DNA from 2 places in the Gymnodinialimonas phycosphaerae genome. Region 2 is predicted to be linked to the other one. Evidence: riboswitches for the same ligand, from Rfam matches in the RefSeq annotation. Region 2 holds a riboswitch; the other holds the start of a gene.
The links. A riboswitch is a leader RNA that binds a small molecule or an ion and turns the genes downstream of it on or off. The one in region 2 is predicted to bind thiamine pyrophosphate.
Positions count from the first base shown of each region.

Region 1: linked by a shared signal. The riboswitch ahead of KUL25_RS01250 (YkoF family thiamine/hydroxymethylpyrimidine-binding protein) and the one ahead of thiB (thiamine ABC transporter substrate binding subunit) in region 2 are both predicted to bind thiamine pyrophosphate.

Region 1 is NZ_JAIMBW010000001.1:243,302-258,798, forward strand. Features, by position in the region: gene KUL25_RS01220 (NAD(P)H-hydrate dehydratase) at 1-39, shown strand, start outside; gene KUL25_RS01225 (Hint domain-containing protein) at 120-611, opposite strand; tRNA gene KUL25_RS01230 (tRNA-Leu) at 889-973, shown strand; gene KUL25_RS01235 (ABC transporter substrate-binding protein) at 1,282-2,268, opposite strand; gene KUL25_RS01240 (ABC transporter ATP-binding protein) at 2,265-3,014, opposite strand; gene KUL25_RS01245 (ABC transporter permease) at 3,017-3,805, opposite strand; gene KUL25_RS01250 (YkoF family thiamine/hydroxymethylpyrimidine-binding protein) at 3,807-4,415, opposite strand; TPP riboswitch at 4,410-4,523, opposite strand; gene KUL25_RS01255 (hypothetical protein) at 4,779-5,390, shown strand; gene KUL25_RS01260 (ABC transporter ATP-binding protein) at 5,387-6,061, shown strand; gene KUL25_RS01265 (ABC transporter permease) at 6,058-7,215, shown strand; gene KUL25_RS01270 (DUF4198 domain-containing protein) at 7,250-8,020, shown strand; gene KUL25_RS01275 (type 2 periplasmic-binding domain-containing protein) at 8,050-8,352, shown strand; gene KUL25_RS01280 (metal ABC transporter substrate-binding protein) at 8,357-9,280, shown strand; gene KUL25_RS01285 (fatty acid desaturase) at 9,546-10,538, shown strand; gene KUL25_RS01290 (hypothetical protein) at 10,542-11,000, shown strand; gene KUL25_RS01295 (hypothetical protein) at 10,997-11,251, shown strand; gene KUL25_RS01300 (DEAD/DEAH box helicase) at 11,294-13,453, opposite strand; gene KUL25_RS01305 (xylulokinase) at 13,609-15,075, shown strand; gene KUL25_RS01310 (substrate-binding domain-containing protein) at 15,105-15,497, shown strand, end outside.
Region 2 is NZ_JAIMBW010000001.1:3,383,627-3,399,123, reverse strand. Features, by position in the region: gene KUL25_RS16835 (esterase-like activity of phytase family protein) at 1-372, opposite strand, end outside; gene mepA (penicillin-insensitive murein endopeptidase) at 345-1,244, opposite strand; gene KUL25_RS16825 (MFS transporter) at 1,241-2,665, opposite strand; gene KUL25_RS16820 (acyl-CoA thioesterase) at 2,717-3,247, opposite strand; gene KUL25_RS16815 (YggT family protein) at 3,411-3,698, shown strand; gene msrA (peptide-methionine (S)-S-oxide reductase MsrA) at 3,740-4,420, opposite strand; gene KUL25_RS16805 (sulfotransferase-like domain-containing protein) at 4,528-5,232, shown strand; gene KUL25_RS16800 (hypothetical protein) at 5,229-5,462, shown strand; gene KUL25_RS16795 (adenine deaminase) at 5,506-7,308, shown strand; gene KUL25_RS16790 (hypothetical protein) at 7,305-8,102, shown strand; gene KUL25_RS16785 (AMP nucleosidase) at 8,099-9,583, shown strand; gene KUL25_RS16780 (HU family DNA-binding protein) at 9,719-10,009, shown strand; gene KUL25_RS16775 (DMT family transporter) at 10,085-10,954, shown strand; gene KUL25_RS16770 (cytochrome c biogenesis CcdA family protein) at 11,010-11,723, shown strand; gene KUL25_RS16765 (thioredoxin family protein) at 11,739-12,134, shown strand; gene KUL25_RS16760 (hypothetical protein) at 12,144-12,779, opposite strand; gene aroC (chorismate synthase) at 13,011-14,123, opposite strand; TPP riboswitch at 14,229-14,344, shown strand; gene thiB (thiamine ABC transporter substrate binding subunit) at 14,389-15,384, shown strand; gene KUL25_RS16745 (thiamine/thiamine pyrophosphate ABC transporter permease ThiP) at 15,360-15,497, shown strand, end outside.

The sequences.
Region 1 (15,497 bases), 3.1 Mb from region 2:
GAGATGCTGCCGCAGGTGTTTCGCGATTTGGGTCTGTAACATGCAGAAGCGGCACCCGTTGGGGCACCGCTTTTGGGTGAGGGGAACTCTTGTGTCGGGCGCTTCGGCGCCCTTTCCGATCAAGCCTTGGCTGCCACCTTCGGCTTGTCGGCAGAGGCCAGTTCAAGGCCGTCTGCGTAGATGATTTCCGGGGCGCCCAAGTAGAGCGACAGCATGATCTGCGAGCCGGTCGTCACGGTCCGGATGAATTGGCCATCGACCAGACGGGCTGCCTGGGGCGCGGCGATGTCCTTGCCCCACATAGCTTGTGCGCGCCAATCGCGGACCAGAACACGCTGGCCGGGCATCAAGGTGATGTCGGTGGAGGGTTTGCCACCAAGCGCATCGGCCGAGACAACAACGCGAGGCGTGCCTTCGGGCAGCGTATGGCGCATCACCGCTATCAGCTTGCGCACACCGCGCCGGGTGATGATGCGGTCGCCGGGGTTGAGGAATTCAACGGGGATCGCCCCGTCCATGGTGAGAACGGTGGTTCCGGGGGCAAGGCCAGCCTCACAGGCATCGGTCTTGGCGCCCGCGCGGGCCGTTGGCCGCGGGGTGGAATTGGTCATGGGTGCTACTGCTCGCTCGTTCGGGCATTTGATGCCTCGTGTTTGTGTTTGCGAGTTTACGTCATCCAAGCCCATCGGGCGAGCGTTTTCTTGAATGATCAAAGCGGTGTCAGTCATCGTCTTCCCCTCAGGTTGTCCGGGTGGCAGCCCGGTGATGCACAGGTTCTCGCGTCGAATTAAGGCACAAACTGGGCGAAACGAGGTTATGGGTGGGTTAATGCTAGGGTGATTTTTGGTCTCGATTTGATTTGAATGCCCTGCTAAGTGCTGCCTCAATGCGGGTGTGGCGGAACTGGTAGACGCACCAGATTTAGGTTCTGGCGCCGCGAGGCGTGGGGGTTCGAGTCCCTTCACCCGCACCATTTTTTAGTATTTGGCCTACTGTCCTTCGGGCTGCTTGAAGCCGTGCAAGTTCCAGGTTGCTCTTCCCACGCGCGGCAGGGGGGACCGATCATTCGATGCGAAGTTCAAGCACCTCTGCCTTGCGAAATGGGGGCATCTCTTTGCGACTGTGGAGGTGCATCGGATCCACGCTTGCGCCGTTCGTCGACCCATGCGGGATTGCGCGTGTCTTGCGATGTGCGTTCGCACGGCTTTTTAGCCTGTCAGGTTTGATCAAGGCGCGACCAGGTGACGCTAGGGCATCGCCCGGTCGCGCGTGCTGCGGTGGTCACTGCAGCAGATAGTCGTTCGTGAACCATGTCGACACGTCCGGCATCGCCTCCAACGGATTGCCATCTTCACCGCGCAGGATGCCTGCCTCAAACAGGAAGGTCGTGATGTTTGTGACCATGCCGGCATCAATCAGGCCGACGGGCTCCGCTTCATCTTGCAGGTATCCCCCCTCGGCCAACGCGGTCATGGACGCGCGGACGAGGTCGGGATTGGAGAGCATACCAGCCGTCTCCGCGATCAGAATCTCTGCGGCTTCCTCGGGGTTGTCGGCCGCAAACGCGTAGCCCCGTTGGGCCGCTTGCACAAACGCGCGCGCGACGTCGGGGTTTTGCGTCAGCCAGGTGGCATTTCCGCCCAGGAATGTCGTGTGCTGATCCGGAACGCCGAAGTCCGCATAGCGAAACGCGCGTTGGGGACGGCCAAGCAGGACAGAGTTCACGCCCTCCCATGTGCTGACTTCGAGGGTGAAATCCACGCGCCCGTTTGCCAGCGCTTCATAGGCCGAGGTGCCAAGGGTCACGGTCTCGAACACCCCTTCGCCGCCGTCATTGCGGATGATGGTGGAAATCAACGCCTCTTCCCATGCGGACCCGAAGCCTGCGTAAATCATGCCGTCCAGATCAGACGGGCGTTGGATATCCTCTCGGTCGCCGTTGAATACCAGCCGTCCCGTTTCGTGCTGCACGACGGCCATGACCACGGTCATATCGGCCCCGGTTGCGCGCTGGCTGTGGAAGCCCACGGCGCTGAGAATGCCAAATTCGGCCACGCCGGCGGCGACCAATGTGCCAGAGGAGGTGTCGGTGTAGGGCAGGATGTCGACGTCCAGGCCCGCCTCTTCAAACCAGCCCATCGATTGGGCGACGTAGAGGCCGACGTGGTTTGTGTTGGGCGTCCAGTCGAGCGCGACGCTGAGGGTTTCTTGCGCCGAAGCGGGTAGGGTGGCCGCGCACAGGAAGGCGGCGGTTACGAGGTGTTTCATCTGGAGTCTCCGGTTTGTGTCAGAAGGATGTCGAGAAGCTTTGCCTCTTGGGCATGGGCCTGGGGTGGAATGGGGCGCCCCATGCGGGGGCGTGGCGTGGCGATGGCGACTTCGGCAATCACGCGGGCGGGGCGGGCGGACAGCACGTAGATGCGATCTGAAAGGGCCACCGCTTCGCGGACGTCATGGGTTACCAGCAACGTGGTCCACTTGGCGGTTTGCCAACGGTCTTCGAACCAGCGTTGCATCCGGGTGCGGGTCAGCGCATCAAGCGCGCCGAACGGCTCATCAAGAAGCTGTACGGGGCGACCTTGCACAACGGTGCGCAGCAAGGCCGCGCGTTGGCGCATACCGCCGGAAAGCTGCGCCGGGTAGCGGTGCGCAAACCCGTCGAGGCCGAAGTCCTGCAGCAACGGCAGGACCTTTTCCCGCGCGTCTTTGCGGGTCATTCCCTGTACCTCCAGCCCCAGGGTCACGTTGTCGATGATCCGCCGCCACGGCATCAGCGCATCGCGCTGGGGCATGAAGGCGAAGTCCCGGCTGGCTCCGTCAACGGGACGTCCGTTGCAGGTGGTCACGCCCGTGTCGTGCCGCAAGGCGCCGGTCAGCAATTGGAAGATCGTGGATTTCCCTGCACCCGAGGGCCCGAGGATAGAGACGAACTCGCCGCGGGCCACATGCAACGAGATGTCATCCAGAACCCGTGATGCGCCGCGCGTGACACCCACGCTGCACATCTTCAGCACGCTCAATGGTCCTCTCCCGCATCACGCCAGCGCAGGACGACGCGTTGAAGCACGGCCGTCAGGGCGAAAAGGACCAGTGTCAGCGCCGAGCTGATGACAACGGCCGCCAGCACCAGATCGGGGCGAAAACTGTTCTTTGCGTTCAGGATCACGATCCCCAGCCCCGCCCGCGCGCCGACATATTCCGCAAAGATTGCAGCGACGACGGCGTAGGTGATCGAGATGCGCAGGCCGGCGAAGAAATATGGCATCGCCGATGGCAGGCGCGCGGCGCGAAATACCTTGCCACGGCTGGCGCCCATGGACCGCAGCAGGTCCTCGATTTCCGGGTCTGTGGCGGCATATCCGTCCACCAGCGCCACCAGCATCGGAAAGAACGTGACCAGCGCTACCAGAAGCACTTTGGGCGTCAGATCAAACCCGAACCACAACACCACCAGCGGCGCGATCGCGACCAGGGGAAGCGTCTGGCTGACCACGAAGATCGGAAACAACGCCCGGCGCACCCGAGGCATGAAATCCAACACGATGGACAAGGTGAAGGCGACGGTCAGCGACAGCGCAAAGCCCGTGAACGTGGCTTGAAGGGTGGGGATCGTGTTGGCCCAAAGGAGATCGCGGTTCAGCCACATCTGATCGAGCACGCGCGAGGGCGCGGGCAGCATCAGCGGCGAAATGCCGGACAGATGCACATAGAGTTCCCAGATCACGAAGGCGCTGGCCACGCTTACCACGGCAGGCACGCCGCGGGCCAACCCTCCGCCGGACGGGCGGGGGACAGGGCGTGACATGTCAGCGTGTGCTGGGGCTGTTGGCGGAAACCGTCAGGTCGATCGTGACATGGCCATTGGGCGGGCCGAAGCGGCAAAACGCTTCCTGCACTGTTGCGAAAACCGGGCCGGCATCGCCCGTCAGGCGGGTGCAGAAGTTCTTGGACCGATCGAATGTGCCGCTTTGCTTCAGGAAGTCGATGCAGCCCATGATCTCGGCCATGTGGTCGCCTGCACCCATGACGTAAAGCGAGAACTGGGCGTCGGCGATTTGCCCCTTCTCGGGCGTTGCGGCAAGCGCTGCCAATGCCTCTGATTGCCGCTCAGCCAAGGGCTGCGCGGGATTGGCCAATGTCGATGTCTGGCAAATCGGGTCATCGGGTTCACCGGGGCAGCCGCGTGACAACGTGGCACGCAGCACGATGTGGTGGCCGGACGCGGCGGCGGTCGCATAAAGATCCCGCAGGGCCGGGAACAAGACCTCGGGCGGCCCGACGATGAGGGTAGAGATATCGTCCGTCTCGATCCGCAATCTGTCGCGCCACGGATCAAGCGCGTTGAGCGCGCTCAAAATGACGTCAACAAAGCCGTCAGTCATCGGATAAAGGGAGACTTGTGCCCCTGAGAACATGTTTATTCCTCCTTGCTACGCTGGCATTACCCAGATCAGCTTTGAGGGACAGTGGGCTTGGCGCCCACATCTCAGCCACGACATTACGCAGCACCCCTGTGGTATTGAGAGGATGGCGTGGGCCGGGAGGGAACGCAAGCGGTTTCGTCGCGCGGCTCGACCCTGCGCCGCTGGCGACTGCTTTGGGGCGAATAGGGCCGAGGGGGCGTTTCAGGGGGCTCCGCGCAGCGTCACCCTTTGTGTCGCTCGTTTTTTGGGGATCAGGGGTTCGGACAGGCAAAGACCGTCAGTCCCCAAGACCTGACGCAGATTTGTACGTTCTGATCTGGAAATCGCGGCACTATTGTTATCTTGTCTGTGGCGATGACGGATTCCCTGACCCATGATCGACCTGCCAGAAAAGGGCTTGCGGCAGCAGCCTTGGCAGGTGCGTGTTGCGTTGTCATAGCCGCCTTGGTCTGGACCCTCTTCCTCCGCGCGCCGCAAGAGCCTGCGCCTTATGAAGTGGCGGGGTTCGAGCCGATGACCGCCGATGCCCTGGCCGAGGAATTCTTTCTTGTCGCGCCAGAGCTTCTGACCGTCGTCTACCGCGCGTTCAATGAAACGGGGGAAGCCGAGATTTACGATAGCCTTGCCACGGTCGCGGCAGGCGACGCGCTGCAAGAGCTTTACCTGGAACGGGTGGGCGCCATGGTCGGTGGGGGGTTGGACCCCTCTGAGGAGGCGGACCAGCAGATCCACACCATGGAAATGCTGCGCATCGACCAGAGCCGGGAGGGGGAGCGTTTCACCTGGAACGCCCGCTGGCGCGTCGTGGGAACTGTCGGCCATGCGACGCACATGCATGTCAGGGGCAACACATATGCCGCGATCCTGACGGTGGAGCCGGTAGAGGGCGCGTGGCGGGTGACCGGGTTCGATCTGACGGACGTAGACCGCTCCGAGGCCGGAGAAATGGTGGCGGCCGAGCCATGATCGACCTCAGCGGCATCACCTTTTCCTATCCCGGTGGCGATTTTCGCCTGTCCGTCCCCGACCTCACCCTGGCGGATGGGGAACGGGTGGCCGTGGTGGGGCCCAGTGGCACCGGCAAGACGACGCTTTTGAACCTGATCGCGGGGATCGCGGTGCCGCAGGCGGGGCGGATCACCATCGACGGCAAAGAGATCACGGGGTTGTCCGATAGCGCGCGGCGCACGTTTCGGGCCAATAACATCGGCTTTATCTTCCAGGATTTCGCGCTGCTCGATTACCTGACGGCGCGCGAAAACATCCTTTATCCCTATCGCATCACCGCAGGCGCACCCTTGGACGCCGAGGCACGCGCGCGGGCCGAGCAATTGGCGAAAGCCTGCGGGTTGGAGGGGAAGCTGGGGCGCCGCCCCGGCGCGCTTAGCCAAGGCGAGCAGCAGCGGGTTGCGCTGTGCCGTGCCCTGGTGCGCCAGCCCAAGCTGATCCTGGCCGACGAGGCGACCGGAAACCTTGATCCCGACAACAAGGTCGCGATCCTCGATCTGCTTTTTTCGCGCACGCGCGAGGCCGGGGCCGCGTTATTGGCGGTGACGCACGACCATGATCTGTTGCCACGCTTCGACCGGGTGATCGACTTTGCAGATTTTCGCGTGGCGACGGAGGCGGGCGCATGAACACGCTGTTCCTGGCCCTCGCCTATCTGAAGTTCCATCGTCTGCGGTCGCTGATCCTTGTGCTTGTGGCGGCGATGATTCTGTCGGTGCCGCTGGTCAGCCAGGTGCTGTTGGACGGGGCGCGGACGTCGCTGACGGATCGGGCAGAGGCCACGCCCCTGGTGCTTGGCAACCGGGGCAGTCAACTCGACCTGGTGATGAACGCGCTCTACTTCTCCGATGACCGGGCAGAGCCGGTCACAATGGCCGCCAGCGAAGAGATCTGGGATGCCGCGCTTGCCATTCCGATCCCGCTCAACACCGCGTTCGAGACCAATGGCGCGCGGATTGTCGGCACCACGCTGGACTATTTCGACTTCCGCGATCTGGTCGTGGCAGACGGTCGCCAGCTTGCGGTTCTGGGCGAGGCCGTGTTGGGCGCCGCCGTGGCCGAGCGGCTTGGCCTTGGGCCCGGTGATACGGTGGTCTCCGCGCCGCAAAACCTTTTCGACCTCGATGGGGTCTATCCGCTGGAGTTGGCCATCGTGGGCGTTCTTGCGCCCAATGGTACTCCGGATGATGAGGCGGTCTTTGTCGATATCGCCACCACCTGGGTGATTTCCGGCATCGGCCATGGCCACGACGGCGTCGTGGCCGCCGACGCCGATACCGATGTGGTCGTGGCCAATGCCGCCATCGTCGAATTCAACCGCATCACGCCCGAGAACATCGACAGCTTCCATTTCCATGGCGACCCGGAAAGCTACCCCGTGTCCGGCATCCTCGTGGTCCCCGATGACGACCGGGCGGGCACGATCCTGCGGGGGCGCTACCTCGATGCGGCCAACCCGTTTCAGATCATCGTTCCGCAAGAGGTCGTGGGCGAACTGGTCGACCGGATTTTCCGCATTAAGTCATTGCTCGATGCCGTGACCTTGATCGTGGGGGTGGCCGCATTGGCCGCCGTTGGGCTTGCAGTGTTCCTGAGCTACCGCTTGCGCGCCCGAGAGATGCAGACGGCTTTCAAACTGGGGGCCCGGCCCGGCATGATTCTGCGGCTGCTGGCCTCTGAAACGATTATTCTGCTGGCCTGCGCTGGATTGATCGCTTTCGGCATCGTCATGGCCGTGCAATCATCGGGCGATACAATTGTGGCATGGCTGTTGGCGACCTAAATAAGAAACCAAAGACCGAACTGGGAGATTGAAAATGAAGAAGACACTTGCGACGATCTTGGCGACAACGGCGCTTAGCACTACAGCGGCGCTGGCGCATTACGGGATGATCATCCCCTCTGATCCGATGGTCTCTCAGCAAGATGGCCGCTCTGTCACGCTTGATGTCTCATTCTCGCATCCCTTCGAGCTGGTTGGGATGGAGCTTGTGGCGCCCGTCTCGTTCTCCGTCACCCATGAGGGAGACACCACGGATTTGATGGATGCCTTGCAGCCGGCCACGATCATGGAAGCCGCGGGCTTCACTATGGAGTACGACCTGTCCCGGCCCGGCACCTATGTCTTCGCGATGGAGCCGCAACCCTATTGGGAACCGGCGGAAGACAGCTACATCGTGCATTATACCAAGACCTACGTCAGCGCCTATGATGATGACGAAGGCTGGGACGCTCTGCTGGGTCTGCGCACCGAGATCGAGCCTCTGACACGCCCGTTCGGCATCTGGGAAGGCAACGTCTTTCAAGGCCGCGTCCTTCTGGAAGGGGAGCCGGTGCCCTTCGCCGAGATCGAGGTCGAGTATTACAACGAGGATCTGTCGGCCACGGCGCCCTCTGACCTTATGATCACCCAGACCATCGTCGCGGATGCCGACGGCGTGTTCAGCTATTCGACGCCGAACGCCGGATGGTGGGGCTTTGCCGCGCTCAACACCGCGCCCGAAACCCTCGATTTCGAAGGGACGCCGCGGGCCGTCGAACTGGGTGCCGTGATCTGGGTCCATTTCGAGGAATGGACCGGGCAATGAGGGGAGTTCTTGCCGTACTTGCGGTTGTGATGTCCACCACTGCGGCGTTGGCCCATCAGCTCAACGTCTTCGCCTATGTCGAAGCAGGCGTCGTGATCGTGGAAAGCCGGTTCTCCAACGGCAACCCGCCACAGGTGGGCGAGGTCAGCGTGCTTGACGGACAGGGGGAGCCGCTGATGCTGTTGCCGCTGGAAAGTGACGGAACGGTGCGCTTCGTGCTGGATCCGGCGCACGCCGAGTCGGGCCTGTTGATCGAAGTCAGAACCGGCGAAGGGCACGACAACTATTGGATACTGACGCCTGAGGATATCGCTCGGGGATCGGGGAGTTGATCACATGACCGCATCCGCTTTGACCCGCCGCCGACTGGGGCAACTGACGCTCGCCTTGGGGGCCACCACCCTTGCTGGCCGCGCCTTTGCACAAGAGCGGCTGTCCATCGCGGCGGTGAATTACCCGCTGGCCTATTTTGCTGAACGGATCGCGGGCGATCTTGCCGATGTGCGCTTCTTGGTTCCCGACGACGTCGACCCCTCGTTCTGGCGGCCCGGCATTGCAGATATCACGGCCATTCAATCAGCGGATCTGGTGCTGCTCAATGGCGCGGGGTTCGCGGATTGGACGGCGCGCACGACGTTGCCGCGTGCGCGCAGCGTCGTCACTTCTGCCGCGTTCGAGGATGCCTTCATCGCAACCGAGACGATCACCCATGCCCACGGGGACGGCGGCGCGCATTCCCACACGGGCACGGCCAACTACCTTTGGCTGGACTTCGCGCAGGCCCAGATGCAGGCCGAAGCCATCGCCGCCGCCCTGACACGCCGCGCCCCCGATGCAGAGGCGGACATCGCACGAAACCTCGACGCGCTTATCGCCGACCTTGGTGCGCTTGATACTGACGCCCGTGCGATCGGAGCGGCCGCGCAGGGGGTGCGGATGATCGCCGCGCACCCGCGCTACCAGTATTTCGCCCGCGCCTATGGCGTCGACATCGATGCCATGGAGTGGGACCCACGAGAGCCGGTGAACGACGCGCAACTGGCCGCGTTGGAAGAACGTGTGGCGGCAAGCGGCGCAAGATTGTTCATCTGGGAGGCAGAACCGGACGCGGCCTCCCGTTCCCGTGTCGAAAGCCTTGGGCTTACAAGCGCCGTCTTGCCACCGCTGGCCAATCGTCCATCGGACGGCGATTTCATCAGCGCAATGACCCAGGCCCTGGCGCAAGTCCACCAGGCCACGCTGTCCTTGACCGGGGGCTAGGTGGCACCCATCCGGCGTGCGGGCAGACTGCCCCCGTCAGACGCGCCGTCCTTGCCCAAAAAGAGCGGCGCTATCGCCGCGTATGCCGTGTTTACCTGGTTTTCATGCTTTTGAGGGACCCTGCGCTTGGTGATCGCGTCAAGATATCGGAACGGACTAAATGCCGTTCTTCCCTCAGTGGCGGCGTTAGGGGCTATCAACGGCGTGTGGAAACTGCCACTAACGCGCGCGGGCGTGTGACGTCCCGCTGGATCAGGAGACTCATTTGAAACCCTCTGACTGGACCCGAATTCTGGCCAAGTACCGCGAACCAAGCCATTCGCGCAGTTGGTTTGAGCTGGCCGTGACTCTCGCGCCGTTTACCGCAATCTGGGCGCTGGCGTGGTGGTCCTTGTCGATCAGCGCGTGGCTGGGTCTGGGGCTTGCGGTCGCGAATTCGCTTTTCCTTGTGCGTTTGTTCATGATCCAGCACGATTGTGGCCACGGGGCGTTCTTCAAGAACCGCCGTGTGGGCGACTGGCTGGGACGCTTCATCGGCGTGCTGACGCTGACGCCCTATGACGTGTGGCGGCGCAATCATGCGATGCACCATGCCACAACGGGCAATCTCGATCATCGCGGCACGGGTGATTTGCCGACGCTGACAGTACGCGAATTTCGCGCCAAGGGCTGGGTCGGGCGCGGGCTCTACCGCCTTGTGCGCAACCCGCTGTTCCTGTTCGGCATCGTCCCGTTCTATACCTTCTTCCTGCAAAACCGCATCCCCTTGGGCGTCATGCGCGGGGGCTGGCGCTATTGGATCAGCGCCCAGGGCACCAATCTTGCGATTGCCGCAATCGTGGGCGTCTTGTTGTGGTTCGGTGGCCTCAAGGTCGTATTTCTGGTCTTCTTCCCCACGGTTTTTCTGGCCGCAGTTGTCGGCATGTGGCTGTTCTATATCCAGCACCAGTTCGAGGATACGGTCTGGGACCGGGATGGCGATTGGACGGTGCAGGATGCCGCGCTGCATGGCAGTTCCCACTACCACCTGCCGGGTGTGTTGCGCTGGATGACCGCAAATATCGGGGTGCACCACGTCCATCACCTTGCCAGCCGCATCCCGTTCTATCGACTGCCTGAGGTTGTGCGCGACCATGACGTTCTGGCGCAATCCCAGCGGATCACCCTGTGGGAAAGCTTCAAATGTGCCCGCCTGCATCTGTGGGACGAGGACAGCCGCAAACTATTGTCCTTCTCGGACGCACGCCGCATCGCCTGAAGGATGCGGCGTGTCAGCCATGGTGCGCTTCTGACCGAGTTGATCGCCCTGCGCGACGGCACCCCGTATCCTTTGAAAACGGCAACGGATGCCTTTGTGAAAGGGGTCGCGGGCACCTTTCCCCGAGGGCGGAGCGTGCTGCTGGACTACCTGCGGCTGCATCGGTTTCAGCCCCATGACTTTGAAGGGGACATGCATTGTGACATCTGCGGTCTTCCAAGAGAGGCGGAAATCCGGGCTGACGCGGTTTTGGCAAGTGCCCAAGCGGGGCATTCCTCGAACGAGATGCCAGAGACCGTGTCCCCCCGTTGGGAAGAGGTTCTTACCCTTATCCCCGGTCCTGCCACCGCCGCAGAGCATGCCGTTCTTGGAACGCTTCTGAGGCTCATCGAAGAGGCACCGGAAGACGAGACACCGGGCGCGTTGGAAAAGCGCATCGCAAAGGCCGCATTTTGCCCATGACTGACAAATACAAGCGCCACGGTATCCTGCAAACGCTCGCGGAATGTGGGATCCTGCCAAACGATCTGGTGATGCCCCTCTATAAGGGCGCGCGGACCCAAGTGGAGTTCTGGGAGGCGCACAAGCGCCTCAAGGGCTCTGCTCGGTCAGATATCGTCCTGCCCCTTGCGGGGCGGCGCGGGCGCATGGGGGTGGATCTCGACCGATACCACGATGTCTTCAAGGCGGACCCGCCCGCGGCCCCCCGGTAACCGAGTGGCCTACGTCATAAGATCGCCAAACGAGCCGTCGCTCTAGGACGGATCGCGTTTCTTCTTCGGCTTCGCTGCGCGGGGTTTGCGCGGCTTTGGTGCGCCTTTGGCCGAGGCCTCTGCCGCGGCTGCCGCCGCGCGGGCCTTGTTCTTCTTGCTGTTGGCTTTGCCCGTTGTCGGTGCGCCAAGCCGGGCGCCCGGCTTTGTTGCGGGGTTGCCACCGGGACGGGATGGGCGTTCAAAACCGTCCCCCGCCGCTTTCGATTTATGACGCGGCTTGCGGGCCTTCCAGGGCTCGGCCTGGGGCAGGTCGGGCTTGGTGTCGGATGCCCCGTGGCGGGCTGGCTTGTCGTCAGCACCCCGATGGCGGGCGGGTTTCCCGTCAGCACTCCCATAGCGGGCGGGTTTCCCGCCCGGCGCAGGTTTCTTCGGCTTCTTTTGGCGTGGCGGCGGTGCGTCATTCCATTCCACCGGCTTCGTAGTGCCGGACTTGGGCGCTTCTGGTGCCCTTGAGGGACCCGGATCAGCGGCTTCGAACGTCTGAGCCTTGCCTGCTCGGCGGTCGTTGGATTTGTTGGTGCGCGGTTTGCGCTCGACCGGACCATCGGCGCGGGGCGGGCGCGGGCCGCGATCCAGATTGGGCGCGGCGTCCAGGCGGGTCAGGGTCGCGCCGTCCTCCACCGTCATTTTGCCTCCGATGGCGGCTAGGAACCCGTCCACCGCGCTTTCGCGCAATTCGATGAACGAGGCCTCGTGGTGGATGCGGATCGCGCCCACGTCGTCGCGCGTGATGTTGCCCATCTTGCACAGCATCGGCAACAGGCGGCGCGGCTCGGCGCCCACGGCTTGGCCGCCCGCCAGCGAGAACCACACGCTTGGCCCGAACGACTTGCGCTCGGGCGCGGCGGTGATCTCGGATAGCTCTTCAGGGGCCGAGCGGCGCTCGCGGTAGAGGCGGACGAAAGCGGCGGCCAGTTGCTCGGCGGAATACATCTGCGCCAAGCGATCCACGGTGGCGCGGTTGGATTCCTCTACCTCGCCCTCCCAATCGGACCCCTCCATCATCCGCTCATCATCTTTGGCGGTGACTTCTTCGGCCGAGGGCGCGTCGGCCCAGACGGCGGTCAGCTTCGCCCACCCCAAAAGGCGTTGGGCTTTCTTGCGCGCCGCAGGCGGCACGATCAACGCCGAGACACCCTTGCGACCCGCGCGACCGGTCCGGCCCGACCGGTGCAGAAGCGTGTCCTGGTTCGTGGGCAATTCTGCGTGGATGACCAATTCCAGGTTCGGCAAATCGATGCCGCGCGCCGCCACATCCGTGGCTACGCACACCCGCGCGCGCCCGTCGCGCATGGCTTGCAGCGCATTCGTGCGCTCGGATTGGGTCAACTCGCCCGACAGCGCCACAACCGAGAAGCCCCGGTTCGACAACCGCGTCGTCATCCGGTTCACCGTCGCGCGGGTGTTGCAGAAGACGATGGCATTTGGCGCCTCGTAGTAGCGCAGCACGTTGATGATCGCGTTCTCACTGTCGCGCGCCGAAACCGTCAGGGCCCGATATTCGATGTCCGAGTGCTGTTTTTCGCCCGTTGTCGTGGCGATGCGCACGGCGTCTTTCTGATAGTTCTGCGCCAGTTTGGCGATGGCGGCGGGCACGGTGGCCGAGAACATCAACGTCTGACGATCAGAAGGGGCCTCATCTAGGATGAATTCCAGATCTTCGCGGAAGCCCAGATCCAGCATTTCGTCGGCCTCGTCCAGCACCACGGCTTTCAGCGCGCTCAGGTCAATCGACCCGCGCATGATGTGATCCTTCAGGCGGCCCGGGGTGGCCACGACGATATGCGCCCCACGCGCCAGGGCGCGGCGCTCATCCCGCATGTCCATGCCGCCAACGGTAGAGGCAAGCGTCGCGCCGGCGTGGGCGAAAAGCCACGTCAGTTCCCGTTTTACCTGCATCGCCAATTCGCGCGTCGGCGCGATGACAAGGGCCAGGGGCGCGCCCGCGCTGTCAAACGTCTCGGCCTCGCCAAACATGCCCGGCGCGATCGCCAGGCCGAACCCCAGGGTCTTGCCCGACCCGGTCTGCGCCGACACCAACAGGTCCTTGCCCGTCAGTTCCGGGTCCGTGACTGCCTGTTGCACCGGGGTGAGGGTGTCGTACCCTTGGGCGTCGAGGGCTTTCTGGAGGGCCTGTTTCACGTCTGATCCACTTTTCACATATCCGCGCGCAGACGAATGGCCTGCAAAGGGCGGGGCGTAACGGCTTGTGAGGGGGAAGTATAGAGCATGCGGAAAAAGCGATGGAAGGCGGCGGGCGGTTGCGAAAGGATAGCGATACGCAAGCGGAGGGAACGATGGCGCGCAGATTGATCTTGGGAATTGATGTCGGGACGACCTCTGTCAAGGCGGGGCTGCTGGACACGAATGGTGCACAGGTCGCGGCGTTCTCCGAGCGCTATGACACCGCGCGGTCGGGCGACAACGTAGTAGAACAGGACCCCCGCGACTGGACGCGCCTGATCGATGCGGCCATCGCGCAGTTCGTCGGGGCGGGCTTCGGACCCGATATCGCGGCGATCGGACTGACTTCGCAGGTCAACACCCACGTTTTCGTGGGCGCGGACGGCGTGCCGTTGATGCCTGCAGTGGTTTGGCAGGACACCCGTGCAGTTGCCGAGGCCGCCGCATTGGATGCCCGCGTTACGGCAGACCAGAAGATCGGTTGGTGGGGCGCGCCGATGCCGATCGATGCCAGCCACGCGCTGTCGCGAATGGCGTGGGTCGCGCGGCATCGGCCCGAGGTTTGGGACGCCACCGCCCGGGTGCTTCTGCCCAAGGATTACTGCATCGCGCATCTGACCGGCGACACCTCAACGGACCCTTTGTCCGCTATCGGCCTTGTCGACAGCAATTTGCACTATATCCCCGAGGTCTTGGCCCTCGTCCCCGGCGCGGCCGAGCGGATGGCACCCCTGATCCCGGTGACCGACAGTGCCGGGATCGCGCGCGGACTGCTTAAGGGGCGGCCCGTGGCGTCGGGAACGATGGACGCCTGGGCGGGCTTGGTGGGGGCAGGGGGCGCGCAGGAGGGCTCGACCGTCTATCTTTCCGGCACCAGCGAGATCCTTGGGATCTCGTCGCGCACCGTTGTGCCGACCCCCGGCGTGATCGTGTTCCCGCAATGCGCAGGCATCCGGCTACATGCGGCCCCGACGCAATCGGGCGGCGACGCGGCCGCATGGTTCGCGGCCCTCGCAAGGATCAGCCTTGAACAGATGTCTGCGATGGCCGCGCGGGCCACAACGTCGCCGCTGTTCCTGCCGCAGCTGGAGGGGGAGCGCGCGCCGCTTTGGGACGGCGATTTGCGGGCCGCCTTCCTTGGTGTCTCGCGCCAGACCAGCCAAGCCGACCTTGCGCGCGCTGTGTTCGAGGGTGTGAGCTTCTCGGCGCGGCACGGGTTGGAGGCGCTGCAAACCTCTGCCGACACACGCAGTGACACGATTACCTGTGGCGGCGGAGGCTTTCGGTCGGACATCTGGGCGCAGATCCGCGCTGATGTTCTGGGGACAGAATTACATGTCCTGGACGCGGCGGAACCCGGTGTGCTGGGCGCGGCCACAATCGCCGCGATCAGCGCAAGCGACTATGCGGACGCGGCGGACGCGCAGGCCGCCCTTGCGCGGTTCGGGCGCCGCTTCGCGCCGGATGCGAAGGCCCACGCCCGCTACGACGATCGCTTCGCGCTCTACAAAGATGCCATTGAGGGGATCGCGGGATTGACCGCGCGTCTGTCTAGGATACCGTTGGGCGAACGGCGTTAACGCCGGATAATTCCTCGGAGGAGACACCCATGAAGACGACCCTTATCGCGGCATCCATGCTGGCGCTTGCTGCCGGCGGCGCCCTTGCGCAGAACGTGGCCGTGATCACACCCTATCTCGCGCAGCCCGGCACGCAGGCCTATGTGGAGGGGTTTGAGGCCTCTGCCGCCGAGCGTGGCTGGGATGTCAACGTCGTGGACACCGCCGGTGACGTGGCCGCCGCGATCGCCCGCATCGAGGATGCAGTGGTCCAGGGCGTCGACGCCATCGTGATCAACGTCGATCCGGCGCAGGTTACCGCAGGCCTTTTGGCGGCGGCGGATGCGGGCATTCCCGTGGTCGGCATGGACGCCGGAAGCGACCCGTTGGTGGCGGTCAACGTCACGTCGAATGGCTACGCGATGGCGGCGGAAACCTCGGTC
Region 2 (15,497 bases):
CAAGGGCCCGCCCTCGAACGAGATGGCGAGCGTGCCATCGGGCCGGCGGGCCAAGCCTTCGCTATCGCGTTGACGGCCGGGCAGGTGCACACCTTCGTACCATGTGATTGCTGCCGCACAGCACACGCTGGCTGCCGTGACCCCCGCGGGCCCACGGGTCAGCGATAGGGTGAACAGCGTGCCACGATCCGACAGGACAAGGGCTGTTGCGCCGCTGTTCATGACCTCCACCGCGGAGATGCCGCCGAAGCGCGCCAGACCGGGGGCGGTCAGGCGCACCTCCTGCACGAAGGTCGCCTGCGCGATCGCAGCCGGAGCAAGGATCAGCGCAACAAGCGCGGCGATCAGAACCCGCTGAGCAATGCGGGACATTGGTTGGGCATGTTGCCAAGCGCCACGCGCATGCCACTTGGCGGGCTGGCGGGGGGCGGGTCGTTGTTGGGCGGACCCGGCGGCGGCGGGTTCAGGATCCGCGCGGCACGGTCATAGGCCTCTTGGCAGCCGTCCCCTTGGGGCAGGGGCTGGTTCTGGCAACTGCCGTCGCCACGCGGGCAATTCAGGCGGACGTGAAAATGATAGTGGTGGCCGTTGGCCGGGCGGATATGCGACAGCCAGCTGCGGTCGCCCGTCACGTTCTCGCACAGCCAGACCTTCACGCCGGTGGTGACAAAAATCCGTGCCACGCGCGGATCACTGGCGGCAAGGCGCAGCACCTCGGCGTGATCCGCCGTCCAGTTGCCGTTCACCGATGCGCCGCGCTGTGCCCGGACTGAGATCGACGACAGATTCTCACGCTCTTCCACCGTCAGATCGAGCCGATCGGGCGCCAGCATCCAGATATCGACGTCGATGCCCGACTGGTGGCTGGCATGGCCTGTCAGCATCGGGCCGCCGCGCGGCTGCGCCATATCGCCCACATAAAGCCCGGCCCATGACGTATTGCGCGCGACATCCTGGCTGAGCGTCTGGATATAATCGATCAGCTCTGAATGGCCCCAGTTGCGGTTGCGCGACAGGCGCATGGATTGCCACGTCGGCCCCGTCTCGGCCAATTGCTCGCCCCCGGCGAGGCAGCCGTTGGAGTAGAAGCCGATCGACTCGCTGGCGCCACCGCTGGCGCTGGTCTCGGCCCCGAAATACTGCCGCGCCTCGCTGCTTGAAAGGGTCGTGTCCAGCTGCACCGTGGGACCACCTGCCCCGCAGGCCGCCAGGAACATGAGCGCAAAAGGGAACAATCGTTTCATGATGAAATCTCCTGCGGGTCCGGGACACCTTCAGCGTCCACCCAAAATAGCAAAATCAATCCAACCGTAAAAAGCAACACCAGCGGTAGCATACCCAGCCGTGCATCACCAAACGTCGTCGTGGCCAGAAAGATCAACGCAGGCCCCAGAAACGATGTCGCCTTGCCCGACAGCGCGTAAAGGCCGAACGCCTCCGTCGGCTTGTCGGGGTCCGCGTGGCGGACCATCATGGTGCGGGACGCGGCCTGCAACACGCCGCCTGCGCCGCCGATCACCGCGCCGCATATGAAGAACGCGATGTCCGGCAGGGAAGAGCCTTCGGCCAAGCCGATGCCCCAGATGCTGTCGCGCGTCATGCCAAGGATGAACAGGCACACGCCCATCAGCACGAGGATCATGGCGATGATTACGGGCTTTGGCCCGGTCCGCTCATCCACGATGCCGCCGACCCAGGTGGACACGGCCGAGGTCATCGCCGCGATGACCCCGAAGATGCCGACCTGCGTGATGTCCCAGTTCAGCACCAGCACGGCATAGGTGCCGCCGAAGGTATAAAGTGCGTTCAAGGCGTCGCGGTAGAACATCGAGCCGGCCAGATACGCCGTCAGGCTGATCCGCCTTGGCAAGCTGCGCACCATTACGACCAGATCGCCAAGGGCCCGGCGTGCGCCGCCCGGTTTGGGCGTGCGCGGGGCTTCACGGACCCACAACGCGAAGGGGATCATGAAAATCACGTACCAAGCCGCCATGAACGGCCCGACAAACCGCGTGCCTTCGCGGGTCTCGGCGTCAAATCCCAATAGCGGATCCAGCCCGATCAGGGTCTTGCCGCCATCCTGTTCCACGAACAGCAGGAGCATGATGAACAGGGCCGTCACCCCCCCCGCGTACCCCCAGGCAAAGCCCGAGCCGGATATCCGCCCGATTTCCTCTTTCGATCCCAACTCGGGCAGAAGGGAATTGGTGAAGACCGTGGTGAATTCGGCCCCGATCAGACCGACCCCGAAGGCGATCAGGGCGCCCACAAGGAACCCGCCGTCGGGCATCAGGAACCACAGGCTTGCCGCGCCCAAAACGTAGAAAAGCGAGAACACCACGACCCAGGGCATCCGCTTGCCCGCATTGTCGGCCAAGGCGCCCAACACGGGCGCGCACAGGGCGATGATCACCCCGGTGATCGTCTGCCCCAGCGACCACAGGCTTTGCGCCTGTGCGTCGGCGGCCTGCTCGTCCAGGCCGGTGCCCAGGTAGTAATCCGCCGCGACCGAGGCGAAGTAGGGCCCGAACACGAACGTCAGGCCAAGGGTGAAATACGGCTGGCTGGCCCAGTCAAACGCCCACCAGCCGCGAATGCAGCGCTTCCCCTCGGGCGAGGCGGAATCGTACGGCGGCAGGGACTTGCGGGCAGCGAGTGTTTTCATGGCGCAGACGTTGCCCGCCCACGCGCGCGCTGTCCATGGTCAAGCGGTCCCTCAGAACGCAGGCGGCCAGACCCGTGTCTTGTCCGCCTCAGCCCAGGCCTGCACCCAATCGGGCAAGGCGGGGCTTTCGCCTTCAACCCCGAGCGCTTTTGCGACATCCGCCACCGGGGCCAGCCGCCCCTTGGCCGTTACGCCGGTGCGCAGCAGGGCATGGTTGCAGCAGGTCTCACCACGCCACATGGCCTGTTCGAGGTAGAAAAACTTGTCGTCCCAGCCCAGAAACCGCGTCCGCATCTCAAACTTCTGGAATGTGGTGATCCGCGCCCGGTAGCGCACCGTCGACCCCGCGACGACAAGGCCCCACCGCTGCTGCCGCAGCACGTCCATCAGGCCGATACGGATCGACAGGGCAAAGCGCCCCAGATCCATCAGCGTCAGGATGCGGCCGTTGTTCATCTCCAGAAACCCATCAATATCAACGGGCAGGCAGGTCATCTGCATCTTGTGTGTGTCATAGATGCCCATCGGCGGCAGGCGACGTTCACGCAGCACAAGGCTGCCAAATCTGAGGTAAGGATACATGACCGCTGCATCGCCCGACGCCGGGGCAGGTGCAAGAGCGTCGTGACGTCAAAACACGCCGCGTCGTAAACCATTTCGCAGGCCTTTGCGGCTTCCCTGCTTGCAGCCCCGGGGCCATGCCCCTATTTGCCACGCAACACTCAATGATCAGGACAAAACGCCCATGACCTCTCTCTTCCAGATCCTGATGCTTTTGATCGGCGTCGTGAAGTTCATCGTGATCGCGCACATCATCATGTCGTGGTTGATCAATTTCGGCGTCTTGAACATGCGCCAGCCCCTCGTGGCCCAGATCTGGGACGGGCTGAACCGCCTGTTGCAACCGATCTACGACCCGATCCGCCGCTTTCTGCCCAACATGGGCGGGCTTGATCTGGCCCCTCTGGTGGTGATCCTTGGCGTCTATGCGCTGGAGATCATCCTGCGCAACAACGTGGCGATGTTCCTGTAGACCGGGCCTTTGCCCGGGGTCTGCCCTATATCAATGGTAAATCAATTCAGATGGTCGGCCGCGAAGGCCGCCTCTGATCCCCAGATATCCAGAACGCGCTGATCGCGCCCGCAGGCCTGTCGGTACAGATCATAGGCCACGGACTTTCGGCGCGGGCCGAAGCGGGTGATTACCAGATCGTTCGACCGGTAGTAATCCTGATGATACGCCTCTGCCGCATAGAACGGCGCGGCGTCGCGGATTGGGGTCACGATGGATTGGTCAAGGCTCGCCTCGGCTTCCATGATGGCGCCGCGGGCGATATCCCTTTCCCGATCATCGGCTACGAAAATCGCCGTCGTGTAGCTTTCGCCCCGGTCACAGAACTGCCCGCCCGCATCCAGCGGATCGATGGACCGCAAAAACAGGCGCAACAGCCCTGCATAGGGCAGAACATCAGCGTCATAGGTGATTTCCGCGACCTCCAGGTGCCCGGTCCCGCCGCGTACCACATCGCGGTAATCAGGGTTCGGCACCGAGCCACCCGCAAAGCCCGACACGACCTCGATCACGCCATCGACACGCTCAAAATCGCTTTCGACGCACCAGAAGCAGCCCCCTGCCAAAACAGCGGTGCGGATGTCTTCGGCGTGGGCGCGCGTACCGGACAGGGCAAGGCCGGCAAGGATCGCCATGGACAGGGTAAAGACCTTGATCGACTCGCGGATTGGGCTTCTGGGCATAGGGACCTCCGGATGTTGGCACAACGCTCGCCCATCGCGGGCTTGCATTGCAACCACCACGGGTGTGATCTCACGAGGAAATGAACGGCCCAAGAGGACCCAAAATGATGCGCATTGCCATGTGGTCCGGACCACGCAACCTGTCGACCGCCATGATGTACGCCTTCGGCAACCGCGCCGATTGCGAGGCCTGGGATGAGCCGTTCTACGCCGCCTACCTGGCGGAAACGGGACTGGACCACCCGATGCGCCGCGAGATCCTCGCGTCTCAACCGCCCCAATTCGGCGCCGTGGTAGAACGCATTCTGGCAAAGCCATCGCGGCCGGTTCAATACCTGAAGCTGATGACCCATCACATGCTGCCTGGCTGCGATTTGGGGTGGGCCGAGGGTTTTGCGAACGTCCATCTGCTGCGCCACCCTGCCCGCGTGATCGCAAGCTACACCGCCAAGCGCGCGGTGCCCGAGGTGACGCTGGACGACATCGGGTTCGCGCAAGCCCAACGGATTTACGCCGCCCTTCCCGGCCCCGTCATCGACAGCGCCGACATCCGCGCCGACCCCGAGGCGATGCTGCGCGCCCTGTGTGAGGTCATTGACCTGCCCTTCGATCCTGCCATGCTGTCTTGGCCCGCAGGCTCCAAACCCTTTGACGGCGTATGGGCGCAGCATTGGTACGATGCTGTCCACCGCTCTTCCGGGTTCGCGGCGGCAGAGGGGCCATTGCCCACGGTCGCCCCAGAGCATCGCGCGTTGCTGGACGAGGCCCTGCCCATCTACGAGGGCCTTTTCGCGGCACGCCTGCGCCCGTGACAGTTCTGGAAATCCTGATCGGCATCGCGTTCGTCGCGGGCGCGCTTGCCACCGGATGGGTCTATACGCTGACCGACCGTGGCCGCACGTTGGGACGCGACACCCAGAAGGCCAACCGCCGCGCGCGCTGGTGGCTGCGCAGGGAATTCCTTGGACGTCACTGGCCGTTCATCCTGCTGATCCTTGCCTACACGCTTGGTTTTGGCGTCATCGCCGCGATGGTGTCATAGAAACGTCTCTTGCGGCGTCCCTTGGCCTCTGCCAAATTGGGACATGTCAGCAAACACCGTTACATTCCCAACTTGGCAAGACGTCGCCAGCGACCTCGTTGCCGTAGCCGCAGGCCGTGCCCCCGCTGATCTGGTGATCCGGGGGGCAAACGTCGTGCTCGTGCAGACCCGTGAAGTGATGGAGGGCTGGGACGTTGCCATCAAGCATGGCCGCTTTGCCTATGTCGGCCCCGACGCCAGCCACTGTGTCGGCGAGGGCACCTTGGTGGAGGAGTTGGCGGGCCGCTACCTGATCCCCGGCCTGTGCGACGCGCATATGCATATTGAATCGGGAATGCTGACGCCTGCCGAATTTACCCGCGCCGTGATCCCCCATGGGACGACGTCGATGTTCACCGACCCCCACGAGATCGCCAACGTCTTCGGCCTGCGCGGGGTGCGCCTGATGCATGACGAGGCGTTGATGCAGCCGATCAACGTGTTCACCCAGATGCCCTCCTGCGCGCCGTCTGCGCCGGGGTTGGAGACGACAGGCTTCGAGATCGGCCCCGATGACGTGTCCGAAGCGATGGAATGGCCCGGCATCGTGGGCCTGGGAGAGATGATGAATTTCCCCGGCGTCGTGAACGGGTCGCAACAGATGCTGGCCGAGATCGGCGCAACGCAGGCGGCGGGCAAGACCGTGGGCGGGCATTATGCCTCACCGGATCTGGGGCCTGCCTTCCACGCCTATGCCGCCGGTGGCCCTGCCGATGACCATGAAGGCACCAGTGAAACCGATGCCATGGCCCGGATGCGGCAGGGGATGCGGGCGATGATCCGGCTCGGCTCCGCCTGGTACGATATTGAATCGCAGATCACCACGATCACCGAACGCGGCCTTGATCCGCGCAACATGATCATCTGCACCGACGATTGCTTCGCCAAGACGCTGGTGGAAGACGGCCACATGAACCGCGCCGTGCGCCATGCGATTGACTGTGGATGTGATCCGCTGATTGCCCTGCAAATGGCCACGATCAACACCGCCACCCACTTCGGGCTGGAGCGGGAACTTGGCCAGATCGCGCCGGGCAGGCGCGCGGACATGATCGTGACGTCTGATCTGAAGACCCTGCCGATCGAGGTCGTCTACGGGCGCGGTGTGAAGGTGGCCGAGGGCGGCATCTGCCTTGCTCAGTGCCCCCATCTGGATTGGCCCGAGGATACGCGCCAATCCGTCAACCTTGGCAAGGCGCTGACAGCAGCGGATTTCGAGATCCGATCCGATGCCGCGCAAGTCACGGCCAATGTCATCGGCGTGGTGGAAAATCAGGCGCCCACCAAGGCGCTGGTGATGGACCTGCCCGTCCGCGCCGGCATCGTGGAGCCGGATGGCATTGCCCAGATCGCCCTTGTGGAACGGCACCGCGCAACCGGCGGCGTCACCAATGCTTTTGTCTCCGGCTTCGGCTACGGCCCCGGCATGGCCATGGCCTCCACCGTCGCCCATGACAGCCACCACATGATCGTCGTGGGGACCTGTCGCGAGATGATGGCCAAAGCGGCCATGCGCTTGGGTGACGTTGGCGGCGGGGTCACGTTGTGGCAGGACGGCACAGAGAAAGCCTTGGTGGAACTGCCCATCGCCGGTCTGATGTCCGACAGTCCCGCAGCGGAAGTCGCCGCAAACGTCACGCAACTGGTCGACGCGATGCAGGCCGCTGGCTGCACGCTGAACAACGCCTACATGCAGCATTCGCTGCTGGCGCTTGTGGTGATCCCGGAACTCCGCATCTCGGACCTTGGCCTTGTCGACGTGCGCACGTTCCAGCTCACGCCCGTTCTGGAAGGCGTGAGCCCATGAGCTTCTCGGGCGATGTCCGCGCGGCCCTGCCCCCCGCCCTCCATCTGCCTGACCCCATCGCCCGGACGTTGGACTGGCTGGAGGCCCAGGGCCATGGCGGCACCTTCACCCATGGCGGCGAGCCGTTCCTTGGCATCTACCCGCCCGACCTGCGCGATGCGCCCGGTGCCAGCTTCGTCCTGTTCCATCATGAGGCGGGCCCCCCCTTCCATGACCCTCCCGCCGAGGTCACATCCCGCATCGCCTCTATCGCCAAGATCGCAGGCGATGGCGGCACCTTGGCGCTGTGGGCCGATGCTTCCGATACCCAACACTGCGTGGTCTTCAACCACGGCATTCCCCATGTGCTGACCGATGATCCCCTTGTCGCGCTGCAATTCCTGGCCATCGGCTACGCCGAACCCGGCGCGCTTCTTGATCCGACAATGACCGCCAGGGACCAGGCCCACCACGATATGGCCGACCCGCCGCTGCTGCCCGCCGCCTTCCGCGCGTTCCTTGAGGCAACGTTCCACGTCACCATCCCCCAGCGCGCGTCTGAACTGGGCATCACCATCCCGCCCAACACCGCCCCCGATCCGATCCGCGACTGGCTGGACGAGATGATCCCGCCGCCGGACCCCGCAACAATTCCCGGCATGACCGCCGAGAACCCCTATATGATAACCAAAGAGCTCCGCGAGATTTTGGGCGATGAGGGCGTCGCCATCCTGCGCGAAAGCTACCCCCATGTAATCGAGCCCCATGTAATCGAGCCGCATTTGAACGAGCCCCATTTGAACGAGGACGAATGAACACCCACACCCCCCTCCATATCGAGACCCCAAACCATGGGGAGCCCACCGCCTTCACCGATGCAGGCCAAGCCGTGGCCGAGTTGCAGAAGCTTTACACCGAGGCGACGCAGTTCCTTTGTGATCGCTTTGCGGAAACGTTGACCAGTGCCGCGCCCGAGGGCACGCGCTACCGCGCCTATTACCCCGAGATCCGCCTGCGCACGACGTCTTTCGCCACCATCGACAGCCGCCTCAGCTTCGGCCATGTGTCCGAGCCCGGCACCTACGCCACCACGATCACCCGGCCCGACCTGTTTGAAAATTACCTGCAACAGCAGATCGATCTGCTTTTGCAGAACCACGGCGTCAGCATTTTTGTCGGCCCGTCCATGACACCGATGCCGGTACACTTCGCCGTCGCCAATGACACCACGATCACCGTGCCGCAGGAAGGTGCCGGGAATTTCATCCTGCGCGATGTCTTCGATGTTCCTGATCTGGCAACGACAAATGACGACATCGCCAATGGCCTGGGGTTCACCTACGAGGACGGCGCCCGCCCGCTGGCGCCCTTCACCGCGCAGCGCATCGATTATTCGCTGGCGCGTCTGTCCCACTACACGGCCACCGATCCCGGCCATTTCCAGAACCACGTGTTGTTCACCAACTACCAGTTCTACGTCGATGAGTTCGAGGCCTACGCCCGCGCGCAACTGGCTGATCCTGCCAGCGGCTACACCAGCTTTGTCGCCACCGGGAACACGGTCATCACCGATGCCACAACACCGATCGCGCAACCGGCAAAGATGCCCCAGATGCCAACCTACCACCTGACCCGCGAAGACGGGAACGGGATCACCCTGGTGAACATCGGCGTCGGCCCGTCGAACGCGAAAACGGCGACCGATCACATCGCCGTCCTGCGCCCCCACGCGTGGCTGATGGTGGGACATTGCGCCGGGTTGCGCAATTCGCAGCGCTTGGGCGACTTCGTGCTCGCCCATGCCTACCTGCGCGAAGACAAGGTGCTGGACGATGACCTGCCCGTCTGGGTGCCCGTCCCCGCCCTCGCCGAAATTCAGGTCGCGCTGGAACAAGCCGTTGCCGACACCACCCAGTTGGAAGGGTTCGAGCTGAAACGCATCATGCGCACCGGCACCGTCGCCAGTTTCGACAACCGCAACTGGGAATTGCGCGATCAATCCGGTCCCGTGCAGCGCCTGTCGCAGTCTCGTGCCGTGGCGCTGGACATGGAATCGGCCACCATTGCCGCCAACGGCTTCCGCTTCCGGGTGCCCTACGGCACGCTTTTGTGCGTCTCTGACAAGCCGCTCCATGGCGAATTGAAGCTGCCCGGCATGGCGTCGGACTTCTACAAGGATCAGGTTTCGCGGCATCTACAGATCGGAATTCGCGCCATGGAACAGCTTCGCGAGATGCCTTTGGCGCGCCTGCACAGCCGAAAATTGCGCTCTTTTGAGGAAACCGCCTTCCTTTGAGGGCAGAAAAACGCTCTTAGCCCATATTTTTCAAGGAAAACGCGTTTTGATCCGTTGTGTGGGGCTACTAAACACGGTTAGTTTCGCGCCAACCGGCCCAAGGGCTCGGGGGATAGACAGCAGGAGAATAAGCACATGGCAACCAAACCCATGACCAAGACACAACTCGTCGCCGCTTTGGCCGACGAGATGGGCGGCGACAAGAAAGCCGCGGGCGCAGCACTGGATGCAGTGACGGCCGTGATCACCAAAGAAGTCGCAAACGGCGGCGCCGTGACCATCCCAGGCATCGGCAAAGTCTACTGCCGCGAGCGGCCCGAGCGTATGGTCCGCAACCCCGCCACGGGCGAGCAGATCAAGAAAGAGGCCGACAAGCAGGTGAAAGTCACCATCGCCAAGGCCCTGAAAGATTCCGTGAACGGCTAATTGTCGTCCACCTGAAGACATGAAAGGGTCGCGCCAACAGGGCGCGGCCCTTTTTTCATGCGAAGGGTCAAGATGATGGACGTGCGCGCGGTGGTGATGGGGCTGACGTTTGCCCTGATTTGGTCATCTGCCTTCACATCGGCCCGCATCATCGTAGAAGCCGCGCCGCCGCTTTATTCCCTTTCTGCCCGGTTCCTGATTTCCGGTCTTATCGGCATCTCCATCGCGCTGGCCCTGGGCCAACGCTTCAACCTGACGCGCAACCAATGGCGCGCGGTTCTGATCTTCGGCCTGTGCCAGAACGCGATCTACCTGGGCCTGAATTTCGTGGCGATGCAAACGATCGAGGCGTCTGTGGCGGCGATCATCGCGTCCACCATGCCGTTGCTGGTCGCCCTGGCGAACTGGACGATTTTCAAGGAGCGTCTGCCCCTGATGGGGATCGCGGGCATGGTCGCCGGTTTCGCCGGTGTGGCCCTGATCATGGCCCAGCGCTTTGGTGGCGGCGCGGACCCCTATGGCATCGTCCTGTGTCTGATCGCCGCCGTGGCGCTGACCGCTGCGACACTGACGGTCAAAAGCGCGTCCAGCGACGGCGGCAACCTTTTGATGATCGTCGGGCTCCAGATGATCGTGGGGGCCATTGCCCTGCTGTTCCCTGCGCTGGCGTTCGAGACCCTTACCGTTGAGTGGACCACCCCCTTCATCCTTGCGTTCATCTACACCACGCTGATGCCCGGTCTGGCCGCCACGCTGATCTGGTTCCTGCTGGTGGGCCGCATCGGGGCCACGCGCGCGGCGACCTACCACTTCCTCAACCCCGTGTTCGGCGTCGCCATCGCCTATCTTCTGTTATCCGAGGCGCTCAGCTGGATCGACGCCCTGGGCGTGGCAATCATCGCGGCGGGCATCCTTGCGGTGCAGCGGGCGCGGATAAAGGGCTGACCGCTCACGAACGGTTTAAGTGACAGGTGACACCGGGTGCGGCATCACGTCCCCCATGGAATTCATTCTCGCCTATGCCGCCGGGCTTCTGACCCTGATCAACCCCTGCGTGCTGCCGGTTCTGCCAATCGTCTTGGCGGGGTCGCTGCAATCCAGCCGCTATGGCCCCCTTGCGCTTGCAGGGGGCATGGGCTTGGCCTTCGTCACCCTCGGGTTCGGCGTGATCGCGGCGGGCCACCTTGTGGGCCTGCGCGAGGAAACCGTCAGCCAGGCCGGTGCGATCCTGATGATGGTCTTCGGCGCGGTTCTGATGATCCCGCAACTCTCGGCCCGGTTTGCCACTGCCACCGCAGGTGTCGCATCCCGCGCCGACGACGGCATGCGCGACATGCAGACCGACGGCTGGCAGGGTCAGTTCCTGGGCGGCCTTCTTCTGGGCGCCGTCTGGAGCCCCTGCGTCGGTCCCGTCCTGGGCTCTGCCATATCGCTCGCGTCCCAGGGTGAAGAGCTTTTGCGCGCCTTCTTCATCATGCTCGCCTTCGCCTTTGGCATCGGCACCATCATCGTCACCCTCGGCTATGGCGCGCGCGCTGCCTTGCAAAAACGCATGGGCACGCTGCGCGCCTTCGCGCAGGCCTCTCGCCCGTTCCTTGGGGCCGTGTTCTTCCTCGTCGGTCTCGCCATCTATATGCGTTGGCATCTGATGGCCGAGATCTGGCTGCTCGACCGTATGCCGATCTGGCTACAAGATCTTTCCGTCACCCTTTAACGCCCGGAGTTTCCCATGAACCGCCGTACTCTTATCCTGTCCGCCGCCGCACTCGCGCTGGCACCCGTCACCGCCATGGCCGAGATGATCGCCTATTCCCCCGGCACCGCCGAAGCAGCAATCAACGCGGGCGATACGGTGTTCGTCGATTTCGCCGCCGATTGGTGCTCCACCTGCCGCAGTCAGGAACGCACGATCAACGCCCTGCGCGACGCAAACCCGGCCTATGACGCGAATATCACCTTCTACCGGGTCGATTGGGATCAATACGGCAGCGGCGACCTGGCAACATCCCTTAACGTGCCGCGCCGGTCGACCTTGGTGATGTTCCGCGATGGCGTGGAAGTCGGCCGCGTCGTGGCCGGCACGCGAGAGGCCGATATTCGCGCGCTGCTCGATACCGGACTTTGAGCCAAACGGTCAGCGCCGCATGACCCCGTCGCCGCTGTTGGCGACAACCGTCAGGTTGTCGAGGGTCCAGCGTGCCTCCCCTTCCGCATCCCCCTGCAGGCGGAGCGTCAGCGTTTCGTCGGGCTGCTCCACGCCCAAGTGAACGCGAAGAGTCACGAAATCATCACTAGCGCCGGGCAGGGTTGCCTCAGCCCGGCGCGGACTGACGAAGGTGCTTTGCACGGCAACGCTCAGCCCATCCATCTCTGCGGCGTGAAGATCCACATCGCGAAGGTCGGCAGAATCCGACAGGCTGACGGTCAGCACCTCGGTCCGGCCCAACGCGATATGAAACGCCCCTTGCTCGGCCCAGTCGCCCACCAGATGCAGATCGAACGTCACCTGCGCTGCCGTGGCATCTGCGGGCATCGGGAATGAGCGCTGCACAGGCTCGACCCCGAAAGGACCAAGGACAGGGCCAAGGCCCGGCAGGCGGTCACTTACCGACGCGGGCGTCCATCCGTCGGCGTCAAAACTGAAGTCCTGGAATGCAAGCAGCGTGTCATCGCCGCGCAACTCCCGATAGCCCGTCGCGGTGACCGAATCTGCGTCAACGGCGGTGCGCCACATGGTTCCTACAAGGAACAGGATGGCAATACACGCCACGGCGAGCACCATCCAATCAATCGTTATATGGCCGCGCGGCGACCGATCTGTTTGAGCCTTCTGCCCCATCAGACATCCAATGCTAATTTCCCCAGCACAGCCTTATTTTTGGCGAAATGTGGCTGAAAAAAGGCGAGGATTGGACAGTTTTGCCACATTGTTTGGCACTTTGCACCAAACCGCCGATATCGCATGGATTAGGCGGAAAACCACTTAAGGGTTAACAAAACCTTACCCGATTTTGCCCCGTGTTTCGCCGACCGTGCCACCGATTTGCCCCCTTTGGAGCAGGATGTGGTCCAAAAGCACGCAGGCCATCATCGCTTCACCCACCGGCACCGCCCTGATTCCCACACAGGGATCGTGGCGGCCTTTGGTGATGATCTCGGCCGGTGTGCCCGCCTTGGTGATCGTCGCGCGCGGCGTCAGGATCGAGGACGTCGGCTTCACGGCGAAACGCACGATAACGTCTTGCCCGGTGGAAATCCCCCCAAGGATACCGCCCGCATGGTTGGAGGAATATTCAGGCCCATCCGCGCCCATGAAAATCTCATCGGCATTGGCCGACCCGGTCAGCGCGGCAGCGGCCATGCCGTCGCCGATCTCAACCCCTTTCACGGCGTTTATGCTCATCATCGCGGCGGCCAGATCGGTGTCCAGCTTGCCATAGATCGGCGCGCCAAGACCTGCAGGAAGCCCGCTGGCACGCACTTCGATCACCGCGCCGACGCTGTCGCCGGATTTGCGCAAACCATCGAGGTAATCGGCCCAATCGGACGCCGCCTGTGCGTCGGGCACCCAGAACGGGTTCTCTTCGATCTGCGCCAGATCGAACCGATTCCGGTCAATCCCGTGCGGCCCCATCTGCACCATGTAGCCGCTGATTTTCACCTGCGGGGCCAGCGCCCCCAGCGCCAGCCGCGCCACGCCAGCCGCAGCGACCCGCGCCGCCGTTTCGCGCGCCGATGACCGCCCGCCGCCGCGTGGATCGCGGATCCCGTACTTCTGCCAATAGGTGATGTCGGCATGGCCAGGGCGGAATTTCTCGGCGATATCGCCATAGTCCTTGGACCGTTGATCGGTGTTGCGGATCATCAGCTGGATCGGCGTGCCGGTGCTGCGCCCGTCGTAGACGCCTGACAGGATCTCTACCTCATCGGCTTCACGCCGCTGGGTCGTATACTTGTTCTGGCCGGGCTTGCGCCGGTCCAGCCAATGCTGGATCGACGCCGCGTCGACCTCAACCCCGGGGGGGCAGCCGTCAACCGTCGCCCCCAAGGCAGGCCCGTGGCTTTCGCCCCAGGTGGTGACGCGGAACAGGTGACCGAAAGAATTCATGCTCATGCCTCCCCGATTATCTGGGCCGCGCCCTTTTGCCAAGCCGCCCGTTCTTCCATCGCGCCCACTCTTCCATGAAGCTTGCCGCGCCCTGCGCATTGCCCTACGTCTTGGCGCACCTCGGGGGGCCTCGCGTATCCAAGGATACGCATGGCTGAGATAGCGAAAGCTGACCCGTTGAACCTGAACCGGTTAACACCGGCGGAGGGAAGGTATCGCGGGTAGAAAACCTTCGAACTTCACTTCGCCCCTAGCTTTGGAGGAGTGAGCCATGAACCTCACCAATACCACCATCATCGCTGCGGGTCTGACCCTTTTGACCGGGGCTGCCTCTGCGCAGACCCCCGTCTTGACGGTCTACACCTATGACAGCTTCAATTCCGAATGGGGCCCCGGCCCCGGCGTCGAATTCGCCTTTGAAGAACTCTGCGCCTGCGATCTGCAATTCACCAGCACCGGTGACGGCGCGGCGCTACTGGCCCGCTTGCGGCTGGAAGGCGCACGTTCCGACGCGGACATCGTCCTGGGCCTGGACACCAACCTGATGACAGCCGCCGTGGAAGCGGGCCTGATGGCCGAACATGGTGTGACGCCCGAGGGCCTTACCCTGCCCATCGCGTGGAACAACCCGCACTTCCTGCCGTTCGACTGGGGCTATTTCGCCTTTGTGCACCGCGCCGATATGGACGACGTGCCCGGCAGCTTCGAGGAATTGGCCGCGTCTGACGCGTCCATCGTGATCCAGGATCCGCGGTCCTCTACGCCCGGTCTGGGCCTGCTGATGTGGGTGCAGAACGCCTACGGCGACGAGGCCGCCGCGATCTGGGAAGGCCTGGCCGACAACATCGTCACCGTGACGCCGGGCTGGTCCGAGGCCTATGGCCTGTTCCTGGAGGGTGAGGCCGACATGGTGCTGTCCTACACCACCTCACCGGCCTACCACCTGATCGCCGAGGAAGACGACAGCTACGACGCCGCCTTGTTCAGCGAAGGGCACTACATGCAGATCGAAGTGGGCGGCATCTTGCAGACCGCCGACACGCCTGCATTGGCGCAGCAGTTCATGGAGTTCATGGTCTCGCCCGCGTTCCAGAATGTCATCCCTGAAACCAATTGGATGTACCCCGCCGCCTTGCCCGCCGAAGATCTGCCCGAAGGGTTCGAGACCCTGATGCAGCCCTCGGCCGCGCTGATCTTCACACCGGAAGACGCCGCAAGCGCCCGTGACGAGGCATTGGCCATATGGCAAAACGCGCTCAGCCAATAACGCTGACGCAGATGATCGGCGGGGCGTTTGTCGTGCTGGTCATTCTGACGATCCTGGGGCCCCTTGGCGCGGTGATTTACCGGGCCGAGGGGTTTTCCGGCCTGCGCGCCGCC